3 regions of the Rhizobium sp. NZLR8 genome follow, and region 3 is predicted to be linked to each of the others. Evidence: riboswitches for the same ligand, from Rfam matches in the RefSeq annotation. Region 3 holds a riboswitch; each other region holds the start of a gene.

Region 1 (4,904 bases), on a different contig from region 3:
GGAACGGGCTGTGGGTGATGTAGATATCCCAGAGCTTCGGATCGGTGCGGCGCTGAGTCAGCGTCGCCCAGTCCACCACCTGCATATCGACGGTGAAGCCGGCAAGCTTCAGATATTCTGCGGCGACCTGCGCCATCTTATAGTGGAATTCGTACTGCCGGCTGGTCAGGATGCGGATCGGCTCGCCATTATAACCGGCCTTCTTGGCAGCAGCGGCCGCCCCTTCCGGATCCGCGAGATTATAGGCGCCTTCGACGCCGGCATCGGTCGACCAGGAAAAGGACTTCGGATAGATGGCGCCGTCGAGCGCATAGAAATCCTTGCTGCCGAAAGCGGCGGCCAGCATGTCTTCCATGCTGAGTGCCTGGCGAATCGCCTTGCGGACCTCGACATTCCCAGCAACACCTTCCTTCGTGTTGAAGACGAAGACCGGATAGCCGAAGGGCTTCAACATGACCGGCTGCGAGGCAGTCGACGCCTTCACCTTGTCGTAGGATTCGACGGCGATCGAATCGACATAATCATACTGGCCGGAGACGGCGGCTTCGACACGGGTGTTCGGATCGGGCACCGGCACGAAGCGGATTTCATCGAGATATTGATGGCGGGCGCCGCCATAGCCATTGCTGTCGCCGTCACGGGACTTGTAGCCATCGAAGCGGACGAGCTGGATATACTGGTCGGCCTTGCGCTCCTTCAGCATATAGGGACCGGTGCCGATGAACTCCTTCATCGGCTCGTCCTGTTTTTCCGAGGGAATGATGATCGCCGCCGAATTATTGAAGGCAAGCAGCGAAGTCAGCGGCGCATAGGGCTGCTTCAGCGTGATTGTGACGGTCGAAGGATCGACAGCAGTGATCTTGTCGATGAAGCCCGACACCTGCTTGCCGCGCGAGGCGATCTTCATCCAGCGGGTCAGCGAGGCGACCACATCGTCCGAGGTCATGTCGCTATTGTCGTGGAACTTGATGCCGGTCCTGAGCTTGATCGTATAAGTTTTGCCATCGGCGCTGATCTCAGGCAGGCTTTCGGCCAGCAGCGGCGTGACGTTCCAGCTCTTGTCGAAAGTGTAGAGCGTTTCGAAAATATGCTGGGTGACAATGCCGACGAGATCGGCCGTCGACGACATCGGATCAAGCGTCGGCGGCTCGCCGATCGTCGCGACATTGATGACGCCGCCCTTTTCCTGGGCAAGCAGGGTCGAGGGCAGGGCGACAAGCGCGGTGCCAAGGAGAAATGCGACAAGTGTTTTCATGTGAGGGCTCCCGGTCAAGTTCCACAATTATGTAATCACTCTTTTTGTAAAAGAATAAGAGCTGGATTGATCCTGTCAAGCGTGGGTGACCGATTATGCCTCTGCCGGGATACCGGAACGCGAGAAAACACAATCTTCGGCTGCGCCCTGCACGAAGGCTGCGCATTATGCCAAGCACACGGATGGTCAGGCTTCAGCGGAACGGGAGAAAAGAATGAACATCAATTTCAAGGGCGGAAAATGGCTGAACGAACCGGCCAGCTGGCACGCCGACGACACCGCCCTCACCCTGACGACCGATGAAAAAACCGATTTCTGGCGGGAAACCCATTACGGCTTCACCCGCGACAGCGGCCATTTCCTCGCCTTTCCCACGGCAGAGAGCTTCACCGCCCAGATCCGCATCCAGGGCGAATTCCGCACCCTCTACGACCAGGCTGGCCTGATGGTGCGCCTCGACGGGAAACGCTGGGTAAAAACAGGCGTGGAATTCACCGACGGCGAAGCTTTCCTCAGCACCGTCGTCACCGACGGCAGGTCCGACTGGTCGGTGTCACAACCCTTCAAGGGACTCGAAGATTTCCACATCCGCGTCACCCTCGCCAACGGCGCCCTGCGCATCCAGACCTCTTGCGACGGGAGCCGCTGGCCGCTGCTGCGGCTAGCGCCCTTCCCGGCCGCCGACGGTTACGAGGTCGGGCCGATGGCCTGCACGCCGGAGCGCAGCGGGTTGACGGTGCGCTTTTCGGAGTTCTCGATCGGGTTGGCGATTGCGACGGATCTTCATGATTTGAGTTAGACGCTATTATAAGATTCTCTGCGGACACGATCTGGGGTGATCCACGAATGTTGGCCGTTCTATTCGTTGCCCCTGCTGTAAATGCCACACAAATAGGACTGTCATTTTCGAGATGACATCCGCCCCATTCTCTGCGAAAAAGAGCGCGATGAGAGACAGGGGCGCCCGTCGACAGACGGGCTGAGAAGCACCCTTCGAACCTGAACCGGATAATGCCGGCGGAGGGAGTCGCTCGGGGTCGCGGCACTGCCGTACGAATGACCCCGTGCCCGCCCCCGCCTGAAAGGGGCCACATGCAGACCAGGACCACACCAGGAGCCATGCTGAAGGCGATGCGCGAAAAGCCGCCGCTCGTTCAGTGCATCACCAATTACGTCGCCATGAACATTGCCGCAAATGTTCTGCTGGCCGCCGGCGCCTCGCCCGCCATGGTGCATGCCGCAGAGGAAGCCGGCGAATTCGCCGGCATCGCCAATGCGCTGACGGTCAACATCGGCACGCTGTCGCCGCAATGGATCGACGGCATGCAGGCGGCGGCGAAGGCAGCGACCTCAGCCGGCAAACCCTGGGTGCTCGATCCGGTCGCCCATTATGCCACGGCTTTCCGCCGCGATGCGGTCGCCGGTCTGCTGGCGCTCAAGCCCACGATCATCCGTGGCAATGCCTCCGAGATCATCGCGCTCGCCGGCGGCGAGAGCCGCGGCCAGGGCGTCGACAGCCGCGATCCGGTTGAACAGGCGGAAGGTTCGGCGCGATGGCTCGCCGAGCGCCAGCAGGCGGTCGTCGCCGTCACCGGTGCAGTCGATTTCGTCACCGATGGGGAGCGGGCGGTGCGGATCACAGGCGGATCGGCCTTGATGCCGCAGGTCACCGCCCTCGGCTGCTCGCTCACCTGCCTCGTCGGCGCCTTTGCCGCCACAGTGCCCGAGGATATGTTCGGGGCGACGGTCGCAGCCCTTGCAACCTTCGCCATCGCCGGCGAAGAGGCAGCACTCGGTGCGGCCGGTCCCGGCTCCTTCGCCTGGCGCTTCCTCGATGCGCTGAACGCGCTTGACGCCGAAACGCTCGATGCCAGGGCCAGGATATGGGCCGCATGAAGACCTTCGATCTTTCGCTCTATCTCGTCCTCGACCCCGATCTCTGCGCCGGGATCGGCATGGTCGAGACCGCCCGCCTTGCCGTTGCCGGCGGCGCGACAATGGTGCAACTGCGCGACAAACATGCCGGCACGACCGGGATGATCGAGACCGGACGCGCGTTGAAACAGGCGCTTGATGGCACCGGCGCCCTGCTCATCGTCAACGACGATGTCGAGGCGGCTATCGCCATCGGCGCCGACGGCCTGCATATCGGCCAGGAAGACATGGATGCGGCGAGAGCGCGCAAGATGATCGGCCCCGGAATGATCCTCGGCCTGTCGGTCGAGACCGAGGCGCTCGCCGCTGCCGTCGATCCCAGCCTCGTCGATTATACCGGCGTCGGCCCGGTGTTTGCGACGCCGACCAAGGCCGACCACAAGCAGCCGATCGGCTTTGAGGGCCTGGCAAGGCTGGTGGCGGCTTCGCCGGTGCCGTCGGTTGCGATCGGCGGCCTGAAGGCAGAGCATGTGGCCGAAGTCTTTGACGCGGGCGCCAAGGGGCTTGCCGTCGTCTCCACCATCTGCGGCACGCCGGACCCTGAAGCCGCCGCTCGCCGCATCGCCGGAGAAATCCGAAAGGCCCGCGCATGATCCGCAACGTCCTCTCCATCGCCGGCTCCGATCCCTCGGGCGGCGCCGGCATCCAGGCCGATCTCAAGGCCTTTTCCGCTCGCGGCGTCTACGGCATGGCGGTACTGACCGCGCTGACGGCGCAGAACACTCAAGGTGTCACCGGGGTGCATCTGGTGCCGCCGCAATTCGTCGCCGACCAGATCAACGCCGTCTTTGCCGATGTGCGCGTCGATGCCGTCAAGATCGGCATGATCGCCAATGCCGGCATCGCCGATGCCGTCGCCAACGCGCTTGTTGCCGCACTGGCCGACCGGCGCAGCATCCCCATCGTCATCGACCCCGTCATGATCGCCAAGGGCGGCGCCGCCCTGCTGGCACCCGAAGCGGTCGACGTGCTGACCAGCCGGCTGCTGCCGCTGGCGACACTTCTGACCCCGAACCTGCCGGAGGCCGCCGCCCTGCTGCACCAGCCGGTGGCGACAAACCGGTCTCACATGGCGGCGCAGGCCGAGCAGCTGCGCGCGCTCGGCCCGGCGGCCGTGCTGGTCAAGGGCGGTCATCTCGACAGCGACGACAGCCCCGACGTGCTTGCCACAGCCGACGGCCTGCACTGGTTCGAAGCCAGACGCGAGCCGACCAAGAACACCCACGGCACCGGCTGCACGCTGTCGAGCGCGTTGGCGGCAGAGCTTGCCAAGGGCGCCTCGGTGTCTGAGGCCGTCGCCATCGCCAAGGATTACCTCGCCGGCGCGGTCGCGGCATCAGGAAGCCTCACCGTCGGCTCCGGCCACGGCCCGGTGCAGCATTTTCATGCGCTCTGGAGAGTCGAGGGATAAGCGCGCACATCGACGCACGCTTCCATCGAAACGGCTCGGGCTCGCGCCCCGAGCCGTTTTTGCGTTCGGCAACTACCTTGCTTTGAAAGCAGGAGCGTAACGGCGAGCAGCGTTGCGACCCATCTGAAAAATCCCTGTTGACAAGCCCAGCCAGATCGCCAAATCTATGTCATTAAAAGGGGATATATTCCGTAATAGAGGAATATCAGGAGGAGTGACGGGTGCCAGACCTGCTTGTGAGCTTATACTCCACACAGCTTGCCGATCTGAAGCGGAAAGCCGACGATGTCAGCGTTTCCATCC
Region 2 (4,904 bases), on a different contig from region 3:
GTGTTCGGTCCACATGCTCTGCAGCCATTCCTGGATCTGTGTGCGCGTCAGCGCGTCGAGCGCGCCGAACGGCTCGTCGAGCAGCAGCATGTCCTGGGTCTGGACGACAGTGCGCAGCAGGGCGGCGCGCTGGCGCATGCCGCCTGATAGTTCGGATGGATAATGGTGTTCAAAACCGGCAAGGCCGAAGCGCTCAAACAGTGGCGCCACAGTGGCGCGGGCAGCGCGGCGGCTCATGCCACGCACTTCGAGGCCAAGTGCCGCATTGTCGATGATCCGGCGCCAGGGCATCAGCGCATCGCGCTGCGGCATGAAGGCGAATGAATGCGGCGCCCGTTCCAGCGGCGCGTCCTTGAAAAGCACGGTGCCGGAATCGGGGCGAAGCGCCTGTGTCAGCAATCGGAGCACCGTCGACTTTCCTGAGCCGGACGGGCCGACGATCGAAACGAACTCGCCGTTTGCCACAGTGAGCGAAATATCGCCCAGCACCTTCATGCCGTCGAAGGACTTCGAGATGTTGCGCAGTTCGACCATCGTATCGCTCATCGCCGCGACTCCTGGGATCGTTGCCAGGGCATGACGAGGCGCTGGATCAATAGCGTCAGCCCGAAGAGGCAGAGTGTGAGCGCGGCGCTGATGACGACGGCGGCAAGCACGAGATCGGGGCGGAAATTGTTCTTGGCGTTGAGGATATAGATGCCGAGGCCGCGGGCGGCGCCGGCATATTCGGCAAAGATCGCGCCGACGACGGCATAGGTGATCGAGATCCTGAGGCCGGCGAAGAAATAGGGCAGCGCGGAGGGAAGCCGCGCCAGGCGGAAAATCCGCCAGCGGCTCGCCTTCATCGAGTTCAGCAATTCGGCGATGTCGCGGTCGGTCGATTGATAGCCCTGCAGCAGGGCGACCAACAGCGGAAAGAAGGTGACGAGCGCCACCAGCAGGATCTTCGGCAACAGGCCGAAACCGAACCAGAGGACGACAAGGGGCGCGATCGCCACCAGCGGCAGCGTCTGGCTGGCGATGAAAATCGGTAGCAATGCCCGGCGCATGAAAGACACGAAATCCATCAGGATCGAAGCGGCGAAGGCGAAGGCAAGCGACAGCGCGAAACCGCCGAGTGTCGCACCCAGCGTCGGCCAGGTGTTTGATATTAGCGCCTCACGGTTCAGCCAGCCCTGGATGACAATGCGCGAAGGCGCCGGCAGGATGGAAGGTTTGATGCCGGAAAGATCGACATAGAGTTCCCATGCCGCCAAAAACGCGCAGCCCGCGAGAAAGGCCGGTATGCCCCGGTAGAGAGCGGCGCGGAGCGCGGCAAGGCGCGAATCCGATGGTTGTGGCGATGTCATCAGCGTTCGATTTCAGGCTTTCGTCGGGCACTGCATAATTCCTTAAATCGGAATCGATTTAAGGGAAAATTATGCAGCAATTTAAAGTGTTACGGCGTCCCTTGCGCGTCTGCTAAGACGCGCGGCGCTGTATTGGCGGAGACCGTGATGTCGAGCGTCACGTGTCCCACCGGGTCGCCGAAGCGATAGAAGGCCTCATGAATGGTCGCGAAGACGGCGCCGGCATCTCCCCCCAGCCGGGTACAGAAATTCTTGGCGTGGTCGAAGGTGCCGGAGCGCTTCAAGAAATCGATGCAGCCATAGATCTCGTCCATATGGCTGCCGGTTCCCATGACGTAGAGCGAGAATTGCGCGGCCGCCGGCTGTCCGGTCTCCGTGGTGGTTTCAACGGCGGCAAGGGCTGATGTAATCCGGTCGGCAAGCGGCTCCGCCCGGCCGGCAGAGGGCTTGACGCCGCAGATGGCGTCGTCGGGCTCACCTGGGCAGCCGCGTGAGACCGCGGCGGACAGCACGCAATGCTCGCCGGTATTGGCGGCGACGACGAAAAGATCGCGCATGGCCGCGAAGAGGACATCAGGCGGGCCGACCAGCAGGGTGGAGATATCATCGGTCTCGATGCGAAGCCGGTCGCGATAGGGGTCGAACGCCTTGACGGCATCGAGAATGATGCCGACGAAATTGCCGGACATCGGATAGAGTGACACTTGTGCGCCTGAGAACATCTGAACCTCGCTCCGCTGGCATTACCCAGATCAGCTTTGAAGGGTCCAGAGGCTTGCGCCTCGCATCTCAGCCCCGGCGATACGGAGCTCCCCTGTTATTTCGGCGGAAACTATCATCGCGGTTTTCTTCCCGCAACCGCAAAATTGCAGACCCGTCCGCGTGGTCGGAATGAACCTGATATGACGGACAACACCCGGACCGAGGTCCTGCCCGGGTGTTCCCAGAGGTTCCGTACCTGCTGGGAACGGAACCGGAGCTTTCTGTCTCAGGCGGCGATATCGGCATAGGGACGATCGATACGGGCGGTGGCGAGCGCCCGTGTCCACCATTCCAGCCTTGCCATCATTCGGCCGAGCAAGCGCAGCGCGTCGTCGGGAGTGTCGAGCCTGCCTTCCGCGTCGAAGCGGTTCCATGGCGCAGCGAAGCTGACCGAATCGCGGATCGTGACGGCGTGGAGTTCGGCAAAGACGAGGCGCAGCTGCTCTACCGCGCGCAGGCCGCCGGAAATACCGCCATAGGAAACGAAGGCGACCGGCTTGCCCTGCCAAGGCTCGAAGAAGAAATCGATGACGAATTTCAGCGAGGCGGTGAAGCTGTGATTGTATTCCGGCGTGACGATGATGAACGCGTCCGCCATGCCGAGCCGCTCGGCGAGCCTGGCGATTTCGGGATGTGCCAATTCGCGGGTGGTCGGCAGCGCAAAATCCAGCGGGTCGATGATGTCGATATCGAATTGCGGGAAGCGGATGAGCTCCTCCGTCAGCCACTTGACCACCCGGTCGCAGATGCTTCCCTCGTGCTCCCGTAGATGACCGCCAGCCTGGTGGGTGTTTTCATGTGTCGCTCCTTGTTGCGATTGGACTTTACGATTGCAGGAGCAACAGGTATAAAACCTCAACTAATATTGAGGTCAATAGGCGATGGATACGATTCCTGCGACGCCGCTCGGCAGGCTCCTGACAGTCGGTGAAGTGGCGGAGCGCAGCGGCCTCGCCGTCTCGGCGCTGCATTTTTACGAGACCAAAGGGTTGATCTCGAGCATCCGCTCCCGCGGCAACCAGCGGCGCTATGGGCGCGATGTGCTTCGCCGTCTCGGCATCATCAAGGTGGCGCAGCGTGTCGGCATTCCGCTTTCGGAAATCCAGTCAGCGTTCGAGTCCCTGCCGCAGGGACGAACGCCGACCGTTGCCGACTGGCAGACGCTGTCGGCGCGCTGGAAGGATGATCTCGACGCGCGAATCAGGCGGCTCAGCCTGTTGCGCGACCGATTGACCGGCTGCATCGGTTGCGGCTGCCTGTCGATCGAAAGCTGTCCGCTGCGTAATCCCTGCGACCGGCTTGGCAAGGAAGGGCCGGGTGCGCGGCTTCTGGAGGCCGAAAACTAGTCCTGGTTTTCCCCGGAAAGATCGGTGCGCGCCTTTCTTTCGGTCGGTGCGCTCATATGTTAAGGGCGAGTGACGCAACCGGCGGCACTGTCCGCGAGGAGGACGGCTTCGTGTTTCATCCCAGATTGTTCGAAAATCGCAATGTCGTCGTGACCGGCGCCGGCCGCGGCATCGGCCTTGAAGTCGCCCGGCAGTTTCTGGACTGCGGCGCGAAGGTGATTGTCCATACCGGGCGCAAGCCGGGACGGGATCTGCCGGATTTCCTGCTGACCGCTGAATCGGAAAGACGGGCGCTGCTGCTGCACGCCGATTTCTCCGCCATCGGTGGGGCGGCGCAATTTGCCGACGATGTCCTCGCTTTCTTCGACAGGGTGCATGTGCTCGTCAACAATGCCGGCACCATGCTTGGCCGGTTTCCCGCTGCCACGCTGACCGACGCAGAATATGAGGCAGTCATACGGCTCAACCAGACTTCGGTGGTGGCGCTGACGCGGGCATTGCTGCCGGCATTGAAGGCGGCCGAGGGCGCTGCCGTCATCAACACTGTTTCGATTTCGGCGCTGACCGGCGGAAGCCCCGGCTCTTCGATATATTCGGCCTCGAAGGCCTTTGTTGCGACCTATTCCAAGGCGCTCGCCCGCGAGCTTGCCCCGGATGGCATCCGCGTCAACTGCGTCTCGCCGGGAACGATCGAGACGGATTTCCACGAGCGCTATTCCTCCAAAGAAAAGCTGGAGCAGACCCGGAAATCCATCCCCCTGCAGCGACTCGGCACGGCGGAGGATTGCGCTCCCGCCTATCTGTTCCTGGCAGCTCCCTCACTCTCGGGATACATCACCGGCCAGGTGATCGAGATCAATGGCGGACAGCTTATCTGCTGATTTACTTGGACCTTTTTTGGCATTTCATCACTATTGACCAATTCGCTTGTGCGAATATGCTATTGTACTGATCTACCTCACCGCCTCCTTCCGAGATATCGAATGCCGTTGCCTAAACCGGAGCCGGGTATGACCGGCCAGGAGTTGCATAAACTCGCTGGAAAAGCCCATGAAGCGAGCGACCTGCTGAAAGCTTTGGCGCATCACACCCGACTTCTGATCCTCTGCATACTGGCGAAAGAGGAGCGAACGGTCGGTGAAATCGAAAATATTCTCGGCATACAGCAGGCGATGGTCTCGCAGCAACTTGCGCGTTTGAGGCTCGAAGGCCTGGTCAATACGCGCCGTCAGGGCAGGCAGGTTTATTACAGCATCGGCAATGTCAACGTGCTGGGTTTTCTCGAATCGCTGTTCGATCTTTTTCCGGCTGCGGAAAACTGTTAAAGCGCGTCGCATAAAACTTGATTCATGCGACGCGCTTTAATTCTTTGTTTTATGCATGTCGTCGTCCCAAAACCGCTGCACACTTTTGGCGGCATGCATTAGTACCCGCCCTTGCGAAGCAC
Region 3 (4,904 bases):
TGGCTCCGGCGCAGACCTCTCCGGAGAGGTCGTTGGCGACGACATGTCATCTGCACTTGTCGATGCAATTTTATTGCATGACCATGTCCAATCGCTGGCAATAGGGACCCTGTCAGCGTCAGCGTCCGACTCCTTGAATCGACGGTCGACTTCCGCGCGTTCCTCTCCGCTACCGCTTTAAGCTCCGAGAAGAAGTGATGCATTGAGACAGCAAACTCTACAAATGCGATCGGCGACGACCGCGGGCGTTGGTGCACAGATCTGGAATTGAACGGATGGGGATCTTTGAAACGGCTGATCATGCCGAGGCTGCCTTGCGGCGGACGAATTTCGGGCGTGCGCAGTCAAGCATGCGATTGAGAACGGCGCAGCCGATGACGCCTTCGGTCTGCTGACCAGGTCGCGACCTCGCCCGCAGACGCCGCCCGATGATGGACTTTTATCGCCCGATTGCCGTTTCGACCAGCGAGCGTTTGCCGTAGCCGTTAGAGAGTTGCCATTTCATGCGGCCCCCAAAGGCATGAAATGCGATATATATAGAAGTATATGCAATAATATATTGCATAACTCACGGGTTTCTCACAATAGAAAATAAGATCTGCCATATTGGAAACGATATACTTTTAAATATATCCGACACATCTGTTGCGTTGCTTGTCGTTTTCATCAAGTGTCCTGTTATGATGAGTTACGACAGTGCAACAGGAAAATTCTTTCCCATGAATGCTGAAATCTTGCCGGCGACATCATCCTCCGGAAGGTTTGCACAAGGAGCGCGATGACATGGATCACCAAAAGAAATCAGACAAGCGCCTTGGCTACTCGCATCTGCGGTTGGCAACCATCGACGGCGTGTCGCTGCCTGGTCTACAATTGTCACTCGACCGGCAGGAGGGCTCTGTGTCGACGAAGAAGACCTTTTTCGAACAATTGCTCCTGGATTTTGCTTTCGGTTGCTACCTATTTTATCCGATCCAGCTGTATGAACATCCCGCAACGAGCGAGAGGACGACAAAGGCGCTAAACCGTTAAGTGAAAGTTACGATATGTAATTGGCAGAATTTGGACCGGCCGCCACGTTCCTCCTTTGAAAGCCACGTCTATCGGGTTTCCATATTTCAGGAAGGAAGCGCCGGCTCAGTCGCCAACGCTTGCAAACTCCAACAACAGGTCGGCGCGCGGATGGAGGATATCATGGACGACCTTGATGCGACGCAAGCAAAGGACGGCTCGGGCACACAGGCTTCAACAGGTAGGAGCACGGCAGGAACATCGGAAGATGGTAAGAAAGCCTATTGGGAACCCGACCGTTACCCGGTACACGCAAGGCGCAGTTCAAATCTCTCTGCCGGTAATCAAATACGCTGACAACGCGCGCTCGCCTGCCAAAATCAAAGAAATTTGACGCGCAGGGTTAGCCCATCAAATTTACTGCAGAAAGGATTCGTTCTCCGTGTCATTTTGTTCTTCGAAACGCATTCGCATCGCCGCACTTGCAGCGACTGCCATCGTGCTGGGCACCCAGATCGCAATTGCGCAAGAACCGTCTATAGGGTCTCAGTGGCTGAACTCGCCGACATCTCGAGTAGAAGCGCTTGCGGTCCTTCAGACCTTGAATGCCAATCTCCTGAGTAACGCCAGTGCTACGTTGACCCTTGATCGCTGGTGCGCCGCGCACAAGCTCGCACCGGAAGGTTCTAAGATTGTAGCTCAGCGTGTGGGCGGGCAAGACAAGCCGGCCGATGAGCACATCCGCGAACTTCTGACCGTCGGCCCCGGTGAACTGATCGCCTATCGCCGCGTCCGCCTGGTCTGCGGCGACCGCGTCTTGTCGGAAGCCGACAATTGGTATGTACCCGCAAAATTAACTGCAGAGATGAATCAGGCGTTGAAGACCAGCGATATCGCGTTTGGCAGAGCCGTTCAGGCTCTTAATTTCACTCGCACAAACCTGTCTGCCAAGTTGCTCTGGTCCCCTCTATCCGAAGGCTGGGACATGGAGGGCTTAACAGCGCATGAAACAGGTCCCCTTACCCTGCCGCCGTTCCTGCTCGAACATCGTGCCGTACTGAAACTTCGAGATGGCACGCCGTTTAGCGCCTTGGTCGAAAGCTACACGGACAAAGTACTAGACTTTCCAGTTCCGCGCCTGCTTGCTCAATAGCGCTTCGGTAGCTCAGCATACTTGCTGAACTGCGCGGGACGAAAATCGACAGCCACTGCATGCGACAAAAGCGCCTGCCTTGCCGAAGCGTGTCGGTCGGGCGATTGCCCTTGTCGATTCGTTGAGCGCGGCGACCACGCACGATAGCCTAAGTGCAACCCGGATCCCAAGCCATGGCAGATTGTGGCTTGACAGTCTACTCGGCAAGCCTCTACCCTTTTTCGCATTCACCAGGGGGGTCCCGGCAAGGGGCTGAGATACTGCTATCGCGCGCAGTGACCCGTTGAACCTGATCCAGTTCATACTGGCGTAGGGACGGTGCAAGCGCTCGAAGGCAGTGGATTCACGTGTGGAATCCATGCCGGCGTCTTTTCATCATTCCGGCTGAGGACTGGGTCTCCAATCGAAAACTTGGAGCCTCAAACCATGAATATCGCCGCCACCCCAACCGTCACCACCGGCCCCTTGCCGTCATCCAGGAAGATCTACATTCGGGGGGACATCCATCCCGACATTTGCGTGCCGATGCGCGAAATCAGCCTGCATCCGACATCGGGCGAGCCGCCCGTTGTCGTCTACGACTCGTCCGGCCCCTATACGACCGAGGGCACCGAGATCCGTATCGAACAGGGGCTGCCCTCACTGCGACGTGACTGGGTTCTCGCCCGCGGCGACGTCGAGGCCTATAAGGGCCGCCATGTCCGTCCCGAAGACAACGGCTTTGCCAGCGGCGAAAGGCTGACGCCCGAATTCCCCGCGCTACGCCAGCCGCTGCGCGCAAAGGATGGCAGTGCAGTCACCCAACTCTCCTATGCGCGCGCCGGTATCATCACGCCGGAAATGGAGTTCATAGCCATCCGCGAAAACCTCGGCCGCAAGGCGCAGGCGGACGCCATAGTCCGCGACGGCGAGAGCTTCGGCGCCCACATTCCCGACCATGTGACGGCGGAATTCGTCCGGCAGGAAGTGGCGGCGGGTCGGGCGATCATCCCCGCCAACATCAACCATCCGGAAGCCGAACCGATGATCATCGGCCGCAATTTTCTGGTGAAGATCAACGCCAATATCGGCAACTCGGCCGTCACCTCATCGATGGCGGAGGAGGTTGAGAAGATGGTCTGGGCGGCCCGCTGGGGCGCCGATACCGTCATGGATCTCTCCACCGGCCGTAACATCCACAACATCCGCGAATGGATCATCCGCAATTCGCCGGTGCCGATCGGTACCGTGCCGCTCTATCAGGCGCTGGAGAAGGTCGAGGGCATTGCCGAGAACCTGACCTGGGAGGTGTATCGCGACACGCTGATCGAACAGGCCGAACAGGGCGTCGACTATTTCACCATCCATGCCGGCGTGCGGCTTCACTACCTCCCGCTCACCGTCAACCGCGTCACCGGCATTGTCTCGCGCGGCGGTTCGATCATGGCGAAGTGGTGTCTCCATCATCACCGCGAAAGCTTCCTCTACGAGCATTTCGAGGAGATCTGCGACATCTGCCGCGCCTATGACGTCTCCTTCTCGCTCGGCGATGGCCTGCGCCCCGGCTCGATCGCCGACGCGAATGATGCGGCGCAGTTCGCCGAACTAGAAACACTGGGAGAGCTGACCAAGATCGCCTGGGCGAAAGACTGCCAGGTGATGATCGAAGGCCCCGGCCATGTGCCGATGCACAAGATCAAGGAGAACATGGACAAGCAGCTCGAAGTCTGCGGCGAGGCGCCTTTCTACACGCTCGGGCCGCTGACGACCGATATCGCGCCGGGCTACGATCACATCACCTCTGGGATAGGCGCAGCCATGATCGGCTGGTTCGGCACGGCGATGCTCTGCTACGTCACGCCGAAGGAGCATCTCGGCCTTCCCGATCGCAACGACGTCAAGACCGGCGTTATCACCTACAAGATCGCGGCCCATGCCGCCGATCTCGCCAAGGGGCATCCGGCGGCACAGCTGCGCGACGACGCGGTCTCCCGCGCCCGTTTCGAATTCCGCTGGGAGGATCAGTTCAACCTCTCGCTGGACCCCGAAACCGCCCGCAGCTTCCACGACGAGACGCTGCCGAAGGAAGCCCATAAGGTGGCCCATTTCTGCTCCATGTGCGGCCCGAAATTCTGCTCCATGCGCATCTCGCACGATATCCGCGCCGAAGCGCAGAAGGAGGGGCTAGACGCGATGGCAGCGCGTTATCGCGAGGGCGGCGACCTCTATATGCCAGTTCAAACCCTGCAACATTCGGGCGAATGAGATGCGTGTGCTTGTCAAAGGGGCCGGCGTTGCGGGCCTGACGGTGGCGCATGAACTGCGCGCTCGAGATGCCGAGGTCACCGTGCTGGATCCTTATGACGGTTTCCTGCGTGCTGCTTCGTGGCTCGCGGGCGGAATGTTGGCGCCCTGGTGCGAGCGGGAGAGTGCTGATGACGCGGTACTCATGCGCGGTCTCACCGCCGCCGACAAATGGGAGGCAATGGTGCCGGGAGAGGTGCGACGAAACGGAACGCTCGTGGTCGCCTCGGCTCGCGATCTTGGTGAACTGCGACGCTTTGCCTGCCGCACGACGGGTTATGAATGGCTGGAAGAACCGGCGATCGCGGCGCTGGAACCCTCCATTGCCGGGCGGTTCCGGCACGGGCTGTTCTTTCGCCGCGAAGCCCATCTCGATCCCCGGCGAGTGTTGACTCTGCTGCGCACCAAGCTGACAGTTCAGGGGGTCACCTTCGTGGGCGAGAGCTCGCATGAGGAG

Evidence for each region. A riboswitch is a leader RNA that binds a small molecule or an ion and turns the genes downstream of it on or off. The one in region 3 is predicted to bind thiamine pyrophosphate.
Region 1: another riboswitch for thiamine pyrophosphate. It lies ahead of thiM (hydroxyethylthiazole kinase); the one in region 3 lies ahead of thiC (phosphomethylpyrimidine synthase ThiC).
Region 2: another riboswitch for thiamine pyrophosphate. It lies ahead of HJB89_RS14850 (YkoF family thiamine/hydroxymethylpyrimidine-binding protein); the one in region 3 lies ahead of thiC (phosphomethylpyrimidine synthase ThiC).

What each region holds. Positions count from the first base shown of each region.
Region 1 covers NZ_JABDVY010000001.1:547,730-552,633, reverse strand. Annotated here, with positions in the region: gene HJB89_RS02650 (ABC transporter substrate-binding protein) at 1-1,255, opposite strand, end outside; gene HJB89_RS02645 (DUF1349 domain-containing protein) at 1,470-2,054, shown strand; TPP riboswitch at 2,202-2,298, shown strand; gene thiM (hydroxyethylthiazole kinase) at 2,348-3,151, shown strand; gene thiE (thiamine phosphate synthase) at 3,148-3,783, shown strand; gene thiD (bifunctional hydroxymethylpyrimidine kinase/phosphomethylpyrimidine kinase) at 3,780-4,601, shown strand; gene HJB89_RS02625 (GNAT family N-acetyltransferase) at 4,823-4,904, shown strand, end outside.
Region 2 covers NZ_JABDVY010000005.1:377,960-382,863, forward strand. Annotated here, with positions in the region: gene HJB89_RS14840 (ABC transporter ATP-binding protein) at 1-546, opposite strand, end outside; gene HJB89_RS14845 (ABC transporter permease) at 543-1,349, opposite strand; gene HJB89_RS14850 (YkoF family thiamine/hydroxymethylpyrimidine-binding protein) at 1,439-2,071, opposite strand; TPP riboswitch at 2,062-2,175, opposite strand; partial or broken gene HJB89_RS14855 (NADPH-dependent FMN reductase) at 2,338-2,909, opposite strand; gene soxR (redox-sensitive transcriptional activator SoxR) at 2,993-3,457, shown strand; gene HJB89_RS14865 (SDR family NAD(P)-dependent oxidoreductase) at 3,568-4,338, shown strand; gene HJB89_RS14870 (helix-turn-helix transcriptional regulator) at 4,441-4,782, shown strand.
Region 3 covers NZ_JABDVY010000021.1:94,389-99,292, reverse strand. Annotated here, with positions in the region: partial or broken gene HJB89_RS30720 (IS5/IS1182 family transposase) at 299-514, opposite strand; gene HJB89_RS30715 (hypothetical protein) at 784-1,032, shown strand; gene HJB89_RS30710 (hypothetical protein) at 1,454-2,164, shown strand; TPP riboswitch at 2,387-2,498, shown strand; gene thiC (phosphomethylpyrimidine synthase ThiC) at 2,591-4,408, shown strand; gene thiO (glycine oxidase ThiO) at 4,410-4,904, shown strand, end outside.